One region of the Bradyrhizobium ingae genome, then DNA from elsewhere that is predicted to be linked to it. Evidence: riboswitches for the same ligand, from Rfam matches in the RefSeq annotation. Region 1 holds a riboswitch; the other holds the start of a gene.
What was found. Region 1 has a riboswitch for cobalamin ahead of ACV1FX_RS01775 (TonB-dependent receptor). Riboswitches for the same ligand answer to the same signal wherever they lie in the genome.
Positions count from the first base shown of each region.

Region 2: it holds a riboswitch for cobalamin, as region 1 does, so the genes downstream of both, metE (5-methyltetrahydropteroyltriglutamate--homocysteine S-methyltransferase) here and ACV1FX_RS01775 (TonB-dependent receptor) in region 1, are expected to answer to the same signal.

Region 1 is NZ_JBVUBB010000001.1:374,339-381,098, forward strand. Features, by position in the region: gene ACV1FX_RS01755 (hypothetical protein) at 29-610, shown strand; gene ACV1FX_RS01760 (hypothetical protein) at 607-903, shown strand; gene ACV1FX_RS01765 (CbtB domain-containing protein) at 900-1,082, shown strand; gene ACV1FX_RS01770 (CbtA family protein) at 1,092-1,880, shown strand; gene ACV1FX_RS01775 (TonB-dependent receptor) at 1,917-4,346, opposite strand; cobalamin riboswitch at 4,472-4,680, opposite strand; gene ACV1FX_RS01780 (DUF4198 domain-containing protein) at 4,804-5,589, opposite strand; gene ACV1FX_RS01785 (TonB-dependent receptor) at 5,586-6,760, opposite strand, start outside.
Region 2 is NZ_JBVUBB010000010.1:185,117-191,876, reverse strand. Features, by position in the region: gene ACV1FX_RS17725 (carbohydrate porin) at 26-1,594, opposite strand; gene ACV1FX_RS17720 (TauD/TfdA dioxygenase family protein) at 2,616-3,545, opposite strand; cobalamin riboswitch at 4,078-4,302, shown strand; gene metE (5-methyltetrahydropteroyltriglutamate--homocysteine S-methyltransferase) at 4,407-6,737, shown strand.

The DNA of each region.
Region 1 (6,760 bases):
TAGAATTGACGAAAAGGAGACCTTCCCAATGGCTTTCAACCTTCTGCCGCCCAATGCGGACCGTATCCGTCTGCATCCGGTTGAGCAGCGCTACGCCGCCATGTTCTGCTTTGCGCTTCTGATGGTGTCCTGCGCGCTTGCAAGCTTCGCATTCGCCTGCGCGACGCCGTTCGCGGCATTTGCGGTTGTCGCCGCGGCATCGCTGCGGCTGGGTCCGGCTCTGCTCGTCGTGACCGGCGCGTGGCTGGTCAATCAGACGATCGGATTTGGCGTACTGCACTATCCGGTGGACGCGAGCACGATCGCCTGGGGCTTTGTCATCGGGGCCGCCGCGCTGGCGGCGACCGCCGCCTCGTCGCTCGCTCTCGGCGCGCTCCCGCAAAACCGCACGGCTCTGGTCCTGGCGCTTGCGTTCGTCTGCGCCTACGCCGCATACGAATTCGCGCTTTTCGCCGCCACGCCGTCCCTGGGCGGTCAAGGCGCCTTCACCTTCGAAATCGTGGCACGGATCGGGCTGCGGAGCGCCGCATGGCTGATCGGCCTCGTTGCCGCCTGCGAAATCGTCCGCCTCCTCAATCCGCTGGGGCGGGGACGCCCGATCTCGACTTGAACGACGAGGCGCACTGGCGCGACGACATCGCGTCCCTGGTTTTTCCCGTCAAAGGACACGGCGCGATTTGCGCCGTGCATCGGGGCGCGCTGCGGACGCTGCTCGGCGCCGAACCCTCGCCAAAGGACTGCTTGCGCTATTTCCTGCGCTTCGAGGATGCGTTTCGGGCGGCGGCCGCGGCCAAGATCGCTCGAAAGGGCATTCCGGCGGGTACCAGCCTGCATCTTACTAGTCGCGACATCGCCCGGAAGCTGATAGAAGACGCTCAAATCGGATGTGGAGAACAGTCATGAGCCAATCCCAGGTAACGCATCTGCCGGTCGCAGCCGGACAGGTCGGGCGGCTTTCGCAGGCCCTGATGGCCATGGTGCTTGGCGTTTTCGTCATCGGCATGGTCGGCTTCTCGCACATCGACGTCGTTCACAATGCGGCGCACGACGTGCGCCATTCGAACGCCTTCCCCTGCCACTGACCGGGCGGCATGAGCACGTTTCGCTCGATCGTCTTCTCGTCGGTCATTGCCGGTTTCATCGTTGGTCTCATCGTCACGGTCGCCCAGCAGTTCGGCACCGTTCCCCTGATCCTGAAGGCCGAGGTCTTCGAGAAGGCCGCGGAATCCCATCAGCATGACGCTGCAGCGGCGCCACAGCCGGCTGCGGCCGGCCAAGACCATCCTGCCCATGACCATGCGGCGCATGACCATGGGGGCCAAGGACATGACGATCACGACCACGGAGCTTGGGAGCCGCGCGACGGGTTCGAGCGCAACGCCTATACGGCCGCCGCGAATGTGCTGAACGCGATCGGCTTTGCGCTGCTGCTCGCTGGCTTCTTTGCCGTGCGAAGCGGTGTGACCGGGGAAGGGGTGGCATGGCACGAGGGCCTGCTGTGGGGATTGGCCGGCTTCGTCGTCTTCACCATCGCCCCCGGTCTCGGCCTGCCGCCGGAATTGCCGGGCGTTCCGGCCGCGCCGTTGCTGTCGCGCCAGATCTGGTGGCTCGTCGCGGTGCTCGCGACGGCTTCCGGCCTCGCTCTGATCGTCTTCCGCCGTTCGATGCCGGCCGCCGTTGCAGGCGTGATCCTTCTCGCTCTGCCCCACCTGATCGGTGCGCCGGAGCTGGAACACGTCGAGACCAACGTGCCATCCTCGCTGTCGCACCAGTTCGTGGTCGCGGTCACCGTGACCAGCCTGATCTTCTGGACTCTACTCGGCGCGGCAACCAGCATCGCTTTTGCCCGATTCGACGCGGGCGCAGACCGGCCGGGCTGACGATCTGTCCCGCACCTCAAAGCGTGCGGATGCGTCTTACCACTTGAACGAAGCCGCCACCTCATAGCTGCGTGGCGCGCCCAGGATAATCTGATCGGTATAACCGGGATCCCCCCACGCCGCGTAGAGCTTGTTCGTCAGGTTTCTCACGCGGAAGCTGATCCGCGTCCGGTCGACGGTCGAGAAATAGGACTTCGGGATATCGACGAAGGCAAAGGCATCGAAGGTCGTATAGGCGTTCATGACGACCAGATTGTCCTGGAAATTGAAACGGTCGCCGACGTGGCGCATGGACGCACCGATCTCGACCGGCAAAGCCGTCTCGAATCGGTAGGACGCACCGGCGTTGGCGACGAAGTTCGGGACATTGGGCGGCGTATTGCCGGAGTAGGACTGGAAGACTCCGTTGCCGTCGACATAGCTGAAGTCGACGAAGCGCGACTGCACGAAGGCGACATTGCCCCACAGCTTCAGCCCGCCGAACGGATTGGTCGCGGCCGCGAGCTCAATGCCCTTGGAGGCAATCTTGCCGGCAACGTTGAAGACGATGCCGCTTTCGGGAACGTAGACGTTCTTGCGCTCGATATCGAATACGGACGCTGTGAACTCGGTTCGCTTGTCTTGCGATTGCACCTTCACGCCGGTCTCGTAGGTCCGCGACGTCGTTAGCAGCAACGGCACTGAAGGCGCGAGGATGAAGATGTTCGCGACCGTCGGATCGGCTGCGGTCGCATACTGGCTGTACAGCATTACGCCCGGCGCGATGTCCCAGGTGTAGCCGATGCGGCCGGTGATAGGATTGAAAGTGGTCGAGAACGGATAGCCCTTGGCAGATTCCAGCACGCCATCAGGGTCGAAGCGCGTGCGGTCCAGCTTGATGTCCTCGAAGCGGATACCGCCGATCAGCGCGAAGGTCGAGGTCAGCTTGATCCGGTCCTCGAACGACAGCGACGCGGTGTTGACACGGGTGTAGATCTTCTCGTCGGTGCGCGAGCCATAGAGCCCACGGTCCGGGTTGAGCAGGTCGACGTAATCGTTTCCGAACAGCGTGTCCTGCGAGACGTTGAACTGGTTGTTGCTCGCCATGACGGTGGCGACGAAGCGGTTGTCCAGACCACCGATGTTGGAGTTGACGGTGAGGTCGGTGATGTTGCCGTAGAGCCGCTGCGCGTGATCGAGCGCCAGGCGCTCACGATAGATGCTCTGCGCGCCGGCAAAACCGCCAACGGTCTGGTCAAATGACGAGATTTCGTTATTGAACCAGTGCCTGTGGGCGTCATAGCCGTAAACCTGGCTCTTCAGCGAGACGTTGTTGGTGATGTCCCACTGGAAGCCGCTGCGCAGCCACAGCTCGCTGGCGCCGCTGTGATTGTCGAGCACGTTGTAGTTCGTGGTCAGCGTGCGCGCATCGATCGTGACCGGGACCGGCGTGCCGCCGCCAAGGTAATAGTTGCTCCAGACCCCGGAGACGATGCCCGTCGTTGGCACGATGCCTGGTGCATTCGCCGGCACCAGCGGCGTCCCCCAGTAGAAGCGGTCATTATCCTGTCGGTATTCGGCCGCGCCCCAGATCTTCAGGCTGTCGTTGACACGATAGTTCAACTGGCCGGAGACATTGCTCAGCTTGGAATAGGTGTCGTCGATGAAACCCTTGTCGTTGAAATGGCTGATGTCGAAGCGATAGTCGAGGCCGTCGATCAACGTGCTGCCGCCCGACCCGTATCCGGCGCGGTAGCCGTTGAAGGAATCGTAGGAGGTGAAGGCTTCGTTGACGATCGGACCTGTGTGCGGCGCCTTGTTGACGTAATTGATGGCGCCGCCAGTCGCGCCGAGACCCGCCACCAGCGAGTCTGGTCCCTTGATGATCTCGACCTGCTGCAAGCTGGCCACGTCCATCGGACGGCCGGTCATGGTCGACGGCCCGATCGGGATGCCGTTGTAGAGGGTGCTGATCTGGTCGCCGGTAAAGCCGCGCATCGAGAAGATGGCGGGCGCGCCCGGCGCATCGCCGCCGATCACGCCGACCGCCACTTTGGCAACTTCGGTCGTCGTCCTGATGCCCTGATCCTGCATAGTCTGCTGGCTGATCACCTCGACGGTCGCCGGCATTTCACGCGCGGTGATGCCGAGCCGCGAACTGACGTCGGTGACGGCGGCCGTGTTCAATGGCGTTTCGACCGGGGCGCTCGCGCTCGAGACGATCGGGCGCGCAACGACGGAAGTGGCCGGCTTGCGGCCTGTGGTCCGACGTGCCGTGCGAGGCTTCTGATTGCCGGGGCTGACGGCTGGCGCAGGCTTTGGAGTAGATGGAGAGACGGTGACGGGACCGATCTCGACAGGCGGCTTGTTCTGGGCCGCGCTCTGCGCGATCGCCGCTGATGACAGCGATACCGAAGAGAGCAGGGAAATCAGGAAAACACGCGAAAACCCTGGCGTAACGCCGGACCGAAAATGAAAATGTTGCACAACAATGCTCTGCGGCGATGCAAACAAACTGTCACCGCGGTTGCCTTAGTCATCTGCCTTCGCCCCAGGCACAGATGTTTCGGCTGCTGGTTCGACACCGGGACACCCCGCCCGATGCGTTCGCGCGTGACTCATGGCTGGCAGCAGGTTTCCTGGCTCGCGGGTTATCGCGTTCGACCGCCTTCCCAGAGGCCCAATTCGGGGCTCCAGTGGTACGTTTGGTCGTCGGCTATCCGCCTACAGTTGCGGGGGCAGCCGCGGAATTGCCCGCTGTAACGGACGCACCGCATTCCCTTTGGTAGCCCTTGCGGGCACTACCGCTTATAAAAATGGCATCCGGCGCTAAGAGCGTCAATATTCGCGTAGTCGGTTCGACCGGCCGGTACTTCGATCGTTGCGAAGTGTGACTGTTTTGCCCCGACTGTAGGAGGAGATCCTCCATGCTCTTTAGAACGGTCTAGCGTTGCTTGGCTAACACATTGAACCACAGCGTCGCGTTGTAGAGATCGGCGGTTGCCTGATCCGGAGTAGCGGATGGCGCGGCGCGATGATCGATCACGAGGAGGTGGGGACCGGGCTTGACGATCGGAATCCCGGCGATGCCGTCAGAATCGGTCTTGAATTTCGGGATGTCCTTCTCCGGGATCGCCGTCTTGCCGTCGCCACTTTCGACCTCGGCGTCGGACTGCGGTTTGCCACGAAACAGCACCTTGATCCTGAGCGTTTCGCCCGGCTTGGTCTTGGCGGGATCGGACAACGGCACGAGTTCGAGATCGTGTCCGAGCACCTCCTGCCACGGCGCGTCGGCCCCCGTGATCGCCTTGGCGAACTTTCCCGACCAGAAGCTCTCGACCGCATCAGGCATCAGCCGCCGCGTCGCGTTGCGATAGAGGCCGTCCTTCGTCTTGATCCAGAAGCCGTTGTCATAGCGCGCCGCGAGCAGCGTGTGTCCGGCATCGTCGAACGGTTTTGATCTGGCAATCTGAACGCCGTTCTCCGAGGCGGCCGCAAGGCCGTCGAGCAGCGAGTTGCGTGCTTTCGACGTGATCGCGAACAGGTCCACCACCTTGTCGGCGAAGGCGGGGGGCCGGTCGTCGGGATGACCGTAGTTGACGACGGCACGGCGCGCGTTCGCCGGCCCGGACAGCGTGATCCAGACGTCATGTGCAGTCGACGGAGCGGCCGAGCAGAGCGTTAACGCAGCCGAGAGCAGCAGAGATTGAATGGAACGGGAAGAGATCATTTGGTCACCAGTTTTGGCGCCGCCGCGGCCACCACTGTCGGGAAGCGATAGCTCACGCCCGCGAGGACAGCGAGGGTCGGCTGGGCGCTGACGAAGATGTCGGATGAATTGGCGTTGACCGGGTTGCCGAAATTGATCGCGATCTCGCTGACCCGATCACCCGGATACCAGGTTGCCTGTGTGAATGCGGTCCACCCCTCAGGCCAGGAATAGGCGATCTTTCCGGTCACGCGCGAGTACGGCGAGGTCGTGATGAGGCCGTCCTGGGTCAGGTTCTTTTTGCCGACGAAGGTCACATAGGCCGAGCCGGACAGTACCTGCGCATTGACGGTCGCAACGTTGAAGTCGACGCCGACATTGGCGACATAGTTCGGCACGTTCGGCACGAAATAGGACGGCGCCGCATCGACGAGGCGCGCCGTTATGCCGGTATAGTTGGCGAACAGGGACACATTGTTGACGGGCTCCTGGATCACGAACCAGCGTGCATCGACATCGTATCCGTTGCGCTGAGCCTTGCCCAGGAACGTAACCGGCAGGCCGGCATCGGCTTGAAACGCCTCGTTCGCGGAGTCGGTCGTCCAATAGCTTGCCAAAAATCTGACGCGATCGAAGGTGAGCTGGAACCCGCCTTCGCGACTGACGATCTTGAACGGCTGAATGCCGGGATTGCCGATAAGCTCCGCGGGCACGTCGACGCTGCGGAAGCCCTGGCCATAATTGGCAAACAGCTCGAGCCATCTTACCGGCGTGATCGCGACGCCGACCTTCGGGCTCGTAACGCCGTTCGAGATGTTTGGCGTCCCGCCGAGCGTGATGCGGTCGTTGATATCGTAGTAAAACTGGTCGTAGCGTGTGCCCGCCGTGAACTTGAGCCAGGGGAGCGGTTTGACCTGGACCTGTCCAAAGCCGGCGACGTTGGTCTGGGTCAACCCGACATTGACCACGGCCGGCCCGGTCACGGCACGCGCGGTCGTCGGAGCCTGGAACGCCTCGATGAAGTCGGTGCGCCAGTTGCTGCCGAGCAGGACCTGCACCGGGATGTCGTCGCCGATGGCGCCGGTCCAGACCTTGCTCACGCGGCCGCCGACCATCGTGCGGTCTTCGTGCTGCACGCGCTGGCCACCGCCGAAATCGGCGAAACGGTTCGAAAACTGGTGGCTGACGTACA
Region 2 (6,760 bases), on a different contig from region 1:
AGCGGACGCTCAGAGCTCTCGAATCTTAGAAGAATATCGACGTGGACACCAACAAGTTCAACGCATGTCCCGTACGGGGTGTGTATGTGATGCTTGTCGGATTATTGATGTATGTCAGTCCCAAGCTTGAATATATCCCCGGCGCCAGATGCGCCGTGTATGTTCCAGAAATCGCTGTACTGTCGCGATGCGCAAAATGGCCCTTGGCCAAGGCAGCATCCACCGCGAAGTTGCTCCACGCAGTGGAGGTGGCAACAATAGCAATCTGATCGTGCGGCCGGCTGTCAAACAGCCCCTTCGCATAAAGACGAAGCTCATAGTACTGACTGACTCGATTTAAGTCAGGCGGCGCGTACATGACGGAAAATCCCGCATAGATGCCACGAGTTGCCGAGCCTTGGGCATCAGACTGCCAGAGTTGCCTGTCCGCGGCGATGTAATAGATGCTATTGCCGCTGGCTCTCGGTTGAGTCGGATGCTGCAAGTCCGTGAAGCTGCTGTTGTTGAATCCGGCACCAGCCCGCAACCAAGTCTCGGGCAAGCCTGGAGCAGCCTTGTTCTTGTAGCCGGTTTCGTCGAGAAAAAGAACGCCCGCGTTGGTCGTACTCCAGTTCAAGCCGGTCGGATTTTCAGCGATCTGCGCAGATTGACCGTCTGGACTGAGTGAACGCTGTATTGAGGCTTTATTGTAGAAGCGGTCATCAAAATTGTACTTCAGATTGAGAGCTGGCGTCGGCGCCGCATTGTTGCTCATGCCTGCTTGGTACAAGATATTCGATGATGCTCCAAACACGTTGACTGCTGCGTTCCCTCCGACCACCGTGCCTACGAACTCATTTATGTTTCTGAGGTAACCGAATTTGAGTTCGAGCTTCCCGTCGAAAGCGGTCTGATAGTAAGCAATCGTATTGATCCCGACTCTATCTGGCCCGCCAGGCTTCCATGTCCAATATTGCTGCTCGGCTCCCACGATGATCTGACCATCGCGAATCCCAAACCGGCTGAGATCGTACGTCACGATCATGACGTTTACGGTATTAAACGTCGGGTTCTGGCCGACATATAGCTGATCGCGGATGGTGCTTCTTGCTGCATTCGGCAGTTGATTGACGACGAAGGTATTGACTGTCCCGCCGACATAGCCGATCCCGACCTCTTCCAGCGCAGATCTAACGCCGCCGTGATCCTGATCTATCGTATCGGCCGGCCCGGGAATATTGAGCCACATACCTTTTTCCTGGAGGTGCGCGAACTTTGCAAAGGGGACGGCCTTCGTCTGAGTTCCATTCGTCGCAAGAAGCGCCGCACCGTCGGATTTTGGCGCAAGTAAGTTCGTATTTTGAGCGGGCGCCGCGCTAGTGATGAGACGCCCGGCTCGTTGGGACCGACCGCTTCGGGATTTGATAGCCGTCAGGTTTTTCTTTTGAATTCTTTCCGGCCCAATCTCACGCGAAGTGTCGTTTTTGGGGCTAGGCTCGTTGGCAGCTTCTGCTCGCGCCGCTCCCCCGACGGAACTCGCGGCGAGAGACAGTGCAACAGCAAAGCATCTCTGCGCGCTCGCTTCATGAACCTTCGTCTTCAGCGCGTGAGCCACGAGACAAAGCAACTGACGAGAGCGACGCCACGAGACCTTTGACACCTGAGTTCTCGACGATCGCACAAGACAGCTTGCTCTCGACTTCCATGAAACGAGAGAGATTGCAGTAGAAGTAGACCCCATGGCTGCAGATGACGAGGCAGCAGATTCATCAGGCCCGTCGTTGTTGCGGCCAGATCCATATCGCATCCCGACGTCCTTGACGTGAGGGGCACCACTCTCGTTGACGCACGATTGCCATGTGCCCGCCGGCTGCATCAATTGCCAAAGTTGGTAGGTGACCGGGGCTTAGGCGCTGCTTATCGATTCGCGTGCTCAATTTCCAACGGACAGCGCGTTCGATTGAATACTCGCTTCTCCAGGGCATTCCGCTCCGAGAGGTGGATGTAAAAACCATTTCAGGACGCTGGCTCGTTACGGACACTGAGACGCGCAAAGCACGCTCTTGGCATGGTCGCCACGAAGTCGTCGGATCGCCCGCTGGAAGAGGTTGGCTTTCCCGCTCATAGCGTGCTTCGCAAAGACATGGGATCGACCACCGCGGAAGCGCTTGCAGAGCGGCAAGCCGGTTTTGCTGACGCGCAATAAGTTCGCGCGGATAGACGACACACATTCAATCTACTGAACCGCTCTGGATTGGACGGCATTCGAGCTTCGCCCAAGACCAACGAAACGTGCTGACTCTGGTTCAGAAGGCGCGGCGGCTCGGCAAGTGTCGAGGCCAATACGCGGAAGAAAACCGATCGAGAGACGCGCATGAACCTAAAGGAGGACATTCTTTCGAATGAAGAGCGCCTGTGCTGACGCGGCAAAACCAACGTTCTTGCGGTTCATTCATTGCAGGTCTACGCAGCTCCATCAACCCGATGCGACCTCTCCGGGAATCCATGCCGCTCTTGGGTTAAGAGCTGGCACGATGGCTTTCAATGACATCGTTGAGCTGCCGATGCTGCATACAGGGATGGGTGACAAAGGCAGAGTTTGCATCGGCCGGACCCCGGTCAGTCCTGTGAACCGGCTAGGCGACCTTCGCGGCCGGCTCTTTTGCTGTCTTGATGCGCGTTACGCTGCTCTGACCATCGACGCTGACGGGTACCTCGCCAGCGACGGTGGCGCGACGAACGACCCGATGCTGATCGCCGTAATCGTTCACCGCGTAGTGTTGTGTGGCGCGATTGTCCCACATCGCCACATCACCTTCCTTCCAACTCCAGCGCACGGTGTTTTCGAGCGCAATGATATGAGACTGAAACAGATCAAACAGCTTCTGGCCGTCGTATTTCGGGATGCCAACAAAACGTTGCACCAGGGCGCCGAGGAGCAGCGTGCGTTCGCCGGTCTCGGGGTGGACGCGCACGACTGGATGTTCAGTCTGATAGATCGTTTTGGTGAAGACTTCGTCCAAGTGCTTCTTGTCGAGCTCGCTGGCGCGGGGCATTATTGCGTAGTCGAAGGCGTTGCTGTGAACGGCCCAGAGCTTGTCCGCAAGCCGTTGCAGCGGCGGTGCCAGGTCGAGGTAGGCTGTGACGGTGTTTGACCAGACCGTATCGCCACCGAACGGTGGCATCACAACGCCTCGCAGCACCGCGATCTTAGGGTAGCCATCGACGAAGGTCCCATCGGTGTGCCACAGGTCGGCCCGGCTGCCGGCGCGGACCGAATCAAGCTCGATAATCGACGCCGTCCCCTTAATGGCACCGAGCGTCGGATGACATGCCGGACTTCCGAAACGAAGAGCAAAGCGCTCCTGCTCGGCGTCGTCGAGATGACCCTGGTCGCGAAAGAAGATCACCTTGTTCTCGAGCAGCAGCTCGTTGATTGCGGCGATCGTCTGGTCCGGTAGATCGCCCGACAGCTTGATGTTTCGGATTTCCGCTCCGATGCGCGCGGCGCGTTTGACGATGTCGGCGCGAGGAATGACATTATCCGACAAGCCCGTTGCAATCATAGCGGCACTCTCCAAATTCGCGGCTTGTTCGCCAGACCAGCTGTTCGACTGCGATAGGGGCTGTCGAACGCCAAATTGCTGGACCGCATAGCGGGTTCCGTCAAACTCCACGGTGACGGCGACGAGCCACCCTCGTGCGCTCTTAACGGGGTCTGCGACAGGTGAGGTGTGGCCTATGTGACGATCTTTCATCCCATGATTGACCGATCTGCCGGTTCGATCAATTGCTAACATTGGTAGTTGACCGGGGCACAAAGGTTTAGACTTCGCTGGACGATCGATGCAGAAATTGCCGCTCAGTGCCGAACGAACAAGAAACTCATGGAACGACATGAGAACGCTTGAGATCGGAAGGACAGGGCTGCCAAGCCGATCGACAACAATGGCCGTCAGGGGCGCTGGTCAAAATTTGATTTTGCACCCCATCGTCAAGCTGTTCGTTTATGACCTCCATTGTTGAGGCCGTATTCGCGGCAGCATGCCGCAGAAAAGGTGGTCCTCCTTCGAGGTTGACGTACCGCCCCGGTTGCAGATAAATCGAAGGCGTCGAGGTTCTCCAGGTCTCGCTCGATCTGGAGCTAAGAGGGAAGCCGGTGCGCTCACGATCCGTTCAGGATTGAAGTAATGCCGGCGCTGCCCCCGCAACTGTAAGCGGCGAGTCCGCATCCATACGTGTCACTGAAGCAGATGCTTCGGGAAGGCCGGATGCAGACGATGACCCGCGAGCCAGGAGACCTGCCCCGACAACATAAACGTCCACGGGCGGGGTGTCCGGTGGTACGCCAAGCAGCAGGCGCTTTCGCGGCCCCTCCTGCCCGCGTCCGCCATGGCCTTTGCCCCCACCATAATGGGGTTAAAGCTATGTCTCTTCTCTCACTTCCTGTCGCAACTCTCGGCACGCCACGTATCGGGCCACGCCGCGATCTCAAATTGGCACTCGAAGGCTACTGGGCCGGCAAGATCAGCAGCCGGCAGCTTCTTGAAGCTGCGGCCGGTCTTCGTGTCGCCAACTGGGCGCGCCAGCACTCGCTTGGCGTCACCGTCATCCCCTCGAATGACTTTTCACTCTATGATCAGGTTCTCGATACGAGCGTCATGGTGGGCGCCATTCCCGAGGCGTATGGCTGGGAGGCAGGTCCGGTCCCGCTGAAGACCTATTTCGCCATGGCGCGCGGCTCTCAAGGCGGGGAGCATGAAGCAAGTAGCAGTCACCCCCATGACGCCGGCGGGTCCGCCGCGCAGGAGATGACCAAGTGGTTCGATACCAACTACCATTACATGGTGCCCGAATTCCATAAAGGTCAGACCTTCAGGCTCTCATCCCGAAAGCCGATCGAGGAATATGAGGAGGCGAAAGCCCTTGGCTATCAAACGCGTCCGGTTCTGGTAGGACCGGTCACCTTCCTGAAGCTCGGCAAGAGCGCTGATCTGGCGTTTGATCCGATCTCGCTGCTCGATAGTCTCCTGCCAGTCTATGTCGAGGTTCTCAAGGAGCTGGCGAAACGCGGAGCCGAGTGGGTTCAGCTTGACGAGCCGTGTCTGGTGCTTGATCTCGACGAGACCACGCGGAATGCGCTTCAGCGGGCTTATGGGTGTCTTGCCAAGGAAGTGCCTGACATCAAGATCATGCTGGCCACCTATTTCGGGGCGATCGGCGACAACCTGGCGACCGCTCTGGAGCTGCCTGTGGCCGGACTGCACGTCGATCTTATCCGCGCTCCCCAACAATTGAGCCAGATTGAATGCGGCGCCCGCGCGGACCTCGTGGTTTCGCTCGGCGTCATCGATGGCCGCAACGTGTGGCGTTCTGACCTATCGGCACTGATCGAGCGGTTCAAACCCGTCATTGCAAAGTTCGGCAGGGATCGCGTGCAGCTCGCGCCCTCCTGCTCGCTCCTGCATGTCCCAATCGATCTTGAGCTCGAGACCGATCTCGATCCGGACGTGAAGAGCTGGCTTGCCTTCTCGGTGCAGAAGATCGGCGAGCTCACGGTCCTTGCGAAGGCGCTCGCAGGCGAGGCGAGTGTCGCAGCCGCGCTGACCGCATCCGATCTTGTGGCGACGGCGCGCGAGACCTCCCCGAAAATCCACGACGCGATCGTTGCACAGAGAATGGCGGCGATCGACGACGCCATGCGCCGCCGCACCAGCGCCTTTGCCAACCGCGCAGAGGTCCAACGCAAGCGTTTTGGTCTGCCGGCCTTTCCGACGACGACGATCGGCTCGTTCCCGCAGACCGCCGACGTTCGCAACGCTCGCGCTGCTCATGCCAAGGGCAAACTGACGGACGCGCAATACGAGCAATTCCTCAAGGCGGAGACGGCCCGTACGGTGCAGTGGCAGGAAGACATCGGCCTCGACGTGCTTGTGCATGGCGAATTCGAGCGCAACGACATGGTGCAGTACTTCGGCGAGCAGCTCTCCGGCTTCGTGTTCACCCAACACGGCTGGGTGCAGTCCTACGGCTCGCGTTACGTCCGCCCGCCGGTTCTGTTCGGCGATGTCTCGCGACCGAAGCCCATGACTGTCGAATGGTGGCGCTACGCGCAATCGCTGACCAAGAAACCGATGAAAGCAATGCTCACCGGGCCGGTGACGATCCTGAACTGGTCATTCGTCCGCGATGACCTACCGCGCAGCGAGACCTGCCGCCAGATCGCGCTTGCGATCCGCGACGAGGTCGGCGACCTCGAAAAGGCCGGCGCGACCATGATCCAGATCGACGAGGCAGCGCTACGCGAAGGCTTGCCGCTGCGCCGATCCGACAGGAAGGCCTATCTCGACTGGGCAGTGGAAAGCTTCCACATCTGCTCCTGCGGCGTCGCAGATGCGACGCAGATCCACACCCACATGTGCTATTCGGAGTTCAACGCCATCATCGATGCAATCGCCGCGATGGACGCAGATGTCATCTCGATCGAGACGTCGCGTTCGAAGATGGAGCTGCTCGATGCGTTCACGGCCTTCAAATACCCGAACGACATCGGCCCCGGCGTCTATGACATCCACTCCCCGCGCGTTCCCGAAGCCACTGAGATCGGAGATCTCATCGCCTTGGCCCGCCAACGTCTGTCGGACTCGCAGCTCTGGATCAATCCTGATTGCGGCCTGAAGACCCGCAAATGGGAGGAGGTCCGTCCGGCGCTCGCCAACATGGTCGCGGCGGCGCGCGAACTTCGCAAGGCGTCTTGATGCAAGCGCGAGCTCGGTAGTTA